One region of the Priestia sp. AB genome, then DNA from elsewhere that is predicted to be linked to it. Evidence: riboswitches for the same ligand, from Rfam matches in the RefSeq annotation. Region 1 holds a riboswitch; each other region holds the start of a gene.
The links. Region 1 has a riboswitch for S-adenosylmethionine ahead of POF52_RS20125 (phosphoadenylyl-sulfate reductase). Riboswitches for the same ligand answer to the same signal wherever they lie in the genome.

Region 1 (2,204 bases):
AACAACTGAACCAACCGTTACTTCACTTGTTGATAGAGGAATACCAATTAAATTCGCGAAAAAGAGTGAAAGCGTTGCAGCAGCCAGAATGATAATAACTAATTCTACTGACAGCAATTTTTCAGGTATGATACCTGAACTGATGGTTTTTACCACCTCGCCGCCTCCGATAATGGCTCCGAGCACAATACCTACAGCACAGATGAACAGGGCTACTCTTTTCTTTTTAATCGCACCGGAGCCGTATGAAACGCCCATAGCTGCTGCTGCACCACTTGCTCCAATATTCATTGCAAAAAAAAGCGCAATGATAAAGGCAACATATAAAAGCATCATTTATTCAGCTCTTTCGTATTTAAGATTCGTGTAATCCGCATTCAACTTTTTGTGTACCTGCCCATCTTCCTGAACGTAAATCCTCTACATTGTAGGCAGGTGCGGTACAGGGCTCACAGCCAATACTTGGGTAGCCTTGATCATGAAGTTTGTTATATGGTAAATCATGCTTATACACATAGCGCCAAACTTCTTTCCAGGACCAATGAATTAACGGGCAGACTTTCACTTTCTTGAATTTCTCATCTTTATTAAAATAATTCGTGTTGGCACGAGATTCAGACTGCTCGCGTCTCAAACCAGAAATCCACGCATCATAAGGAGCAAGAGATTCCCTTAGCGGGATGATTTTTCGAATTTGACAGCATAGGTTAGGCTGACTCTTCCAAAGTTCATCTCCATGTTTCTCAGCTTGTTCTGCAAGCGTTAAATCCGGTTTTTTCATACGAATACGCAAATCAGGAAAGCGTTCTTTAATTGCATCAATTACTTCATATGTTTCTTTAAAATGAACGCCCGTATCTAAAAAGACAATTTCAGCATCTTTTTTTACTTTTGAAATTAAGTCAATTAACACGATTCCTTCGATTCCAAAGCTTGATGCATAGATAATTGAATCTCCATAAGTATCGTACGCCCACTGCAATGCTGAAAGAGCTCCTTTTGTTTCATCTTCACTGTCGAACTCTGGGAATGTATCGCTCCAGTTTTCATACGTATATAAATCTGCCATTTTCTCCACTCCATTTCTTAGTTATCCGCTTTATCCAATAAAAAAAGACGGTTTTACCCACTAGATTTGGATAAAACCGCCTCTAGTGTGTCTAGTCAGCGAAACTATTTAATTCTTCCTTTGCTTCACGTGTTCAAAGATTTGTTTTAAGTCGGGTTTACCATTATTGTTATCCCTTCTCAAATGATCGCTTGCGCTCTATCAAAATAAAAAGTCTTCCATATTGAAAGACTGGCTAGGCAATAATTTTCCACCTTATCTTTCAAAATGATACACACTTTGCTGGAATTAGCACCTTGCTAAGCAGGTTGCCGGGGTTCAGCGGGCCAGATCCCTCCACCACTCTTGATAAGCATTTTTTAAAAATTTTAGCATATTTAGAATATTTGTCAACATTAAAAATCATATATCCGATAAGAAAACTACACTTTAAATTCACAGAAATATCTATACTTTTATTTAAAACAACATATGTAAATTTAACTCAAATGTGAACATATCAGTTTATAAAACGCTTTCTTTTTTCTCCAACTTTTTATATTCTCTTGCTAAATAAAACACAAAACCTCTCTATAAAATTAATAAGGGATTTATAAGCTTTACGGATAATTCACTGACATTAGCACACATTACAGATAACACTGACTGACAGATAGGAGCTATATAAGATGGAGAGACACCCCTTTCAATTAGACGATACAATTAAAAATAATGTGCGAACATATTTACAGCAGATTTCAACTGAAGCCTCTAATTTAATTAAACATTTAGACACGAGTGATCATTGTATCCTATGTGATTTTGAGGAGATGCGAAAGTTATTTCAAGATGTTCAAGCTACGGCTGCCTCTTATTATTTGCGTCACTATCTATCGCCTTATACATTTGAATATGCTGCTCTGTCCTTAGCTATTCATAACCTTTCTGAGAAACGTCACGGCGCTTTAATTGTCATTGAACGGGAACAAAATGTAGACTCTCTTATTCAAAAAGGAATCCCTATTCAAGCTCCTGTCAGCGCTACGCTAGTTGAGACGCTGTTCTATCCAGGGACACCCTTACATGACGGAGCCGTCCTGATTAGAAATAATCAGCTTATCTCAGCTGCTAATGTTTTACCTCTCTCGTCTATTAT
Region 2 (2,204 bases), on a different contig from region 1:
CAGATGCATTCCAATTAGACGTAGGAGCAGTAGCAGAAATTGTAGGAGGAAAGCCGGGACCTACTATCGCAATTCGAGCTGATATTGATGCGCTGCCAATTGAAGAAAAAACCAATCTGCCATTTGCATCTGAAGTAAACGGAGTTATGCACGCATGCGGCCATGATTTTCATACGACTTCTATAATCGGAGCAGCCATTCTTCTTAAAGAGCGTCAGCAGGAGCTTTGCGGTACGGTACGATTTATCTTTCAACCGGCTGAAGAAACGGCTTCTGGGGCAAAAATGCTAGTTGAAAAAGGTGTGCTCGAAGGAGTAGAAGCGATATTTGGGATGCATAACAAACCGGATCTTCCTGTAGGAACCATTGGTATCAAACCGGGACCTTTAATGGCAAGCGTTGATCGTTTTGAAATTGACATCAAAGGAGTAGGAGGTCACGCGGGCATCCCTGAAAAAACAGTAGATCCGATTGCTGCTGCTGGTCAAATTGTTACTAGTTTACAAACCATTGTCAGCCGTAATCTCAGCCCCTTTCAAAATGTTGTTGTCAGCATAACTCAAATCCATGGAGGGAGCTCGTGGAACGTCATTCCTGACAAAGTAACGCTTGAAGGAACGGTGCGTACCTTTCAAGAAGAAGCGAGAGAAAAAATACCGGGTCTTATGAAACGAACTGTTGAAGGGATTGGAGCAGCTTTCGGGGCTTCAGTAGACGTTAAATGGTATCCATATCTTCCTGTAGTAAACAATGATGATACGCTGGAAAAACTGGCTATTAACGCTGCAGAGAATCTTAGTTATCAAGTCGTAGAAGCTGAACAATCGCCTGGAGGAGAAGACTTTGCCGTATATCAGCAGCATGTACCAGGATTTTTTGTATGGATGGGTACAGCTGGAGAATATGAATGGCACCATCCTTCTTTTTCATTAAATGAAGAGGCATTGCTTGTAGCAGCTTCTTATTTTGCTAATCTAAGCTTTCATTTTTTGAATTCATTCCATTACCGAAAAAATTAAAAAATTTTTATTTTTCTATTTACGGGGATGGAATTGTTTGATAAAATAAATTTTAAATTAAAAAGTTATCACGAGTGGACGAGAGATCTGGCTCTTTGACTCCACAGCAACCTACGAATGTAAGGTGCTCCTACCAGCAAAGCATGTGCTTTGGGTGATAAAACGGGTGAAAAACTCATTTTGCATCAAAGCAAAATGAGTTTTTTTTATTTTTCTAAAAGGAGAGGGTTTTATGAGTCATACAGCAGTTGCAGCACATACAGGAGAGAAAGCATTAAAGGAAGCAGTGAAATTATTAGGAAAGCATTATCAAGTAGCTTATCGTGAGTTAGAAACATTTTATGAAATTGTGGTCGAAAACCATGTTCGTACATATGCTGTAGGCATAGACATTAAAGATATACAAAAAGCAAATGAACTAGAAATTTATTCATCATGCTGTTCCAAGCTTGAGCGAGTAGGCTGTCTTTTATAGAAGAAGTCTGCTCGCGCCTCTATTTTTTAAGTGTTTTTAAATAGAAAGCATGGTTTTTGACAAGCAAAGAATCTGGTGGGTATAATCAATACTCAATAGGTTTTAAAATTAATCATAAATTGTCGAAATTTTTACACAAATTAAAGGTTACATTCGAAATGAATTGTGGTATGTTATAAAACAAGAATATTTTATGAAAGGAGCATTGAAATGGAAATGTCTCTTGAACACGGAAACGATGCAGGAAGCGAACAGCTTATTGATCGTATCCTAGACTTTTTAGAAGATGACCAAAAGTAAAAAAAGAGTGTGCGGTGCTATCCCTAGCCGCGCACTCTTTTTTTATCATGTGCGTAAAGGCAGCGCCATACTATTATACATAGGGATAGAATGAAAGGGTCTCTGTCAAAGGGATTGACGAATAGTTTTGTTTGATAGAAAATTTAGAAAAAGGAAAGAGATGAAGGGTATGTCGAACAAAACATCTTTGTATCAAACAAAAGCACAGTTAAAAAAACTTGTAAGCGAATTGGTTTCTATACCTAGCGTGACAGGAACGATGGCAGAAGTGGAAATGGCTGAATCGATAGCGTCGTATTTATTGAAGCTGCCTTACTTTCAAAAAAACGAGCAAGTCGAGCTTCATTCAACAGGAGACGGGCGATCGATTGTCACAGCTTTTGTTCAAGGGGAAAATACGAATAAAACAG
Region 3 (2,204 bases), on a different contig from region 1:
ATCTCAATCGGTGAAACTTTAGCAAATCCTGCTGCGAGAAGCATTTGTGCGCCGTAAGGAATAAGCCCTTGAACGCTGCATGAAAACAAGTCAAGCAGACTGGCTGATTTACGATTATCAATTGAATACTTATCAGAGATTTCTTTTGCTAACGGACCTGCCGTAATAATTGAGATCGTGTTATTAGCCGTTGCTAAATTTGTTAAACTTACCAGTCCAGCGATGCTGAATTCTCCGCCTTTTTTCGTTTGGATACGTCGTGTTAATAAGTTCAATAAGAACTGAATACCGCCATTATAGCGAATAAGCTCAACCATTCCGCCGATTAGCAGAGATAAAATAATTAACTCTGACATTCCGCCAATACCTTCTGTCACAGTTTTAGCAAGAGAAGAAAGCGTGTAGCTTCCGTCAGCTAATCCGATCACGCCGGCCAATACAATTCCTCCGGTTAAAATACTTAATACGTTTGCACCAAATATCGCAGCGACTAAGACGCCCACATAAGGTAAGATTTTAAACCAGCTGAAGTCTTTAATTTCTACTGATGACGTGTTGCCTAGCGTCATTACAAGCAATAGAATCACTGTAACAATCGCTGCAGGAAGTACAATAAAAAAGTTCACTTTTAATTTATCTGACATATTTGTTTTTTGCGTACGAACTGCTGCAATAGTCGTATCAGAGATTACGGATAAATTATCTCCAAACATTGCACCACCAACAACGGCAGCAATTGCCAATGTAATGGATACATGCGCTTGCTCACTGATCCCTACAGCGATAGGCCCTAGCGCTGCGATTGTTCCCATTGACGTTCCCATCGAAATTGAAATGAATGCGCCAATAACAAAGATTCCGACTACGACTAAGCTTTGCGGAAGCACAGACAGAGCTAAGTTTACCGTTGAATCAACAGCTCCCATGCCTTTAGCCACTTGAGAAAAAGCACCTGCTAAAATAAAAATAAGCACCATAATAATGATATCAGGATGTCCTGCTCCTTTAGCAAAACGTTCCACTTTTACATTAAGTGAATCTTTGCGGTTCATAGCCAGCGCCACAATGGCTGCAATGATAATGGCTACTAATACAGGCAGCTTATAAAAATCTCCCGTTATAATTCCTGATCCGACAAACAGGACTAAAAAGACGCCCAGCGGTAACAGCGCCCAGCCGTTTCCTTTTTGTTGTTCCATTCTTAACACCTCTTGTTTACGTAATAAAAAAAGACCTCTTCTTATTGATAAGAAGAGGTCTCTTATTTGTATCATAAGATTACCCTTCTCATCTTCCAAACGAAACATCGTCTGCTGGATTTGGCACCGCACTGCGTACAGCCAGTTGCCGAGACATCATAGGGCCAGTCCCTCCGTCTCTCTTGATAAGAAGTTTATAGTTGTTTTAAAAATAGTCTTTCACTACTGTAAGCTCTTTTTATTTAATTGTCAAATGCTATTTTAGAAAAATATATAGTGCGAAAATTCTCACATCAATTAGCTACGTCTCGTTTCAAAAACGCTGCCCATGCCACGCCCATAAAGAAGACAAAATGCGCCACCAAGATGAAAATGGAAAATGGAATTGTCATGCCGTCAAACATCGTCTTCATTCCGTCCATATACTGCACAAAGTTCGTGTTGGCGAACAGTAAAAATTTCCCCCACCATAAACCAAACTGTGATACTAGTCCTGTTACAGCTTTCGCCCCGATACTTACGACAATAGCCAGACTGGAAGCAAGCGCGCTGTTTCTAAATAAAGACGACAGCATGAATGCGAACGTCATCATCATAAACGTTTCCATATACGCACTGTCATACGTAAGCGTAATATTTTTAAGCAGCTGCGCATCTCCTTCTAGACTGGTAAATCCAAAGAACAAGGCTCCCCATACAAACGAAAAAAGCAAATAGCTCAGTAAATAATACAAGCTAATTAAGATGAGGGTTAGGTACTTGGATGCTAAAATCGTTGAACGTCTAGCAGGGCGAATTAAAAGAAGCTTAATGGTACCTGCCTCAAACTCTTTTGCAACCATTGACCCTCCAACAGCAAGAGCGAAAAATTGAACGAGAATCAGCATACCTGAACTAAATGACAGGAAGTTCAAAATGTTGTCTTCTGTTCCTGCACTGTTTGCTACTTTTTTCATTAATAGAGCCATACAAAGAGTTAAAATACCGATGGTAATAAACGTGACT

Region 2: another riboswitch for S-adenosylmethionine. It lies ahead of POF52_RS09015 (hypothetical protein); the one in region 1 lies ahead of POF52_RS20125 (phosphoadenylyl-sulfate reductase).
Region 3: another riboswitch for S-adenosylmethionine. It lies ahead of POF52_RS10890 (Na+/H+ antiporter NhaC family protein); the one in region 1 lies ahead of POF52_RS20125 (phosphoadenylyl-sulfate reductase).

Annotation. Positions count from the first base shown of each region.
Region 1 is NZ_JAQMYN010000006.1:362,750-364,953, reverse strand. Features, by position in the region: gene POF52_RS20130 (inorganic phosphate transporter) at 1-336, opposite strand, end outside; gene POF52_RS20125 (phosphoadenylyl-sulfate reductase) at 356-1,069, opposite strand; SAM riboswitch class I at 1,322-1,424, opposite strand; gene cdaS (sporulation-specific diadenylate cyclase CdaS) at 1,738-2,204, shown strand, end outside.
Region 2 is NZ_JAQMYN010000002.1:549,058-551,261, reverse strand. Features, by position in the region: gene POF52_RS09020 (M20 peptidase aminoacylase family protein) at 1-1,019, shown strand, start outside; SAM riboswitch class I at 1,082-1,183, shown strand; gene POF52_RS09015 (hypothetical protein) at 1,252-1,494, shown strand; gene POF52_RS09010 (M20/M25/M40 family metallo-hydrolase) at 1,964-2,204, shown strand, end outside.
Region 3 is NZ_JAQMYN010000003.1:237,396-239,599, forward strand. Features, by position in the region: gene POF52_RS10890 (Na+/H+ antiporter NhaC family protein) at 1-1,199, opposite strand, end outside; SAM riboswitch class I at 1,285-1,391, opposite strand; gene POF52_RS10895 (ABC transporter permease) at 1,493-2,204, opposite strand, start outside.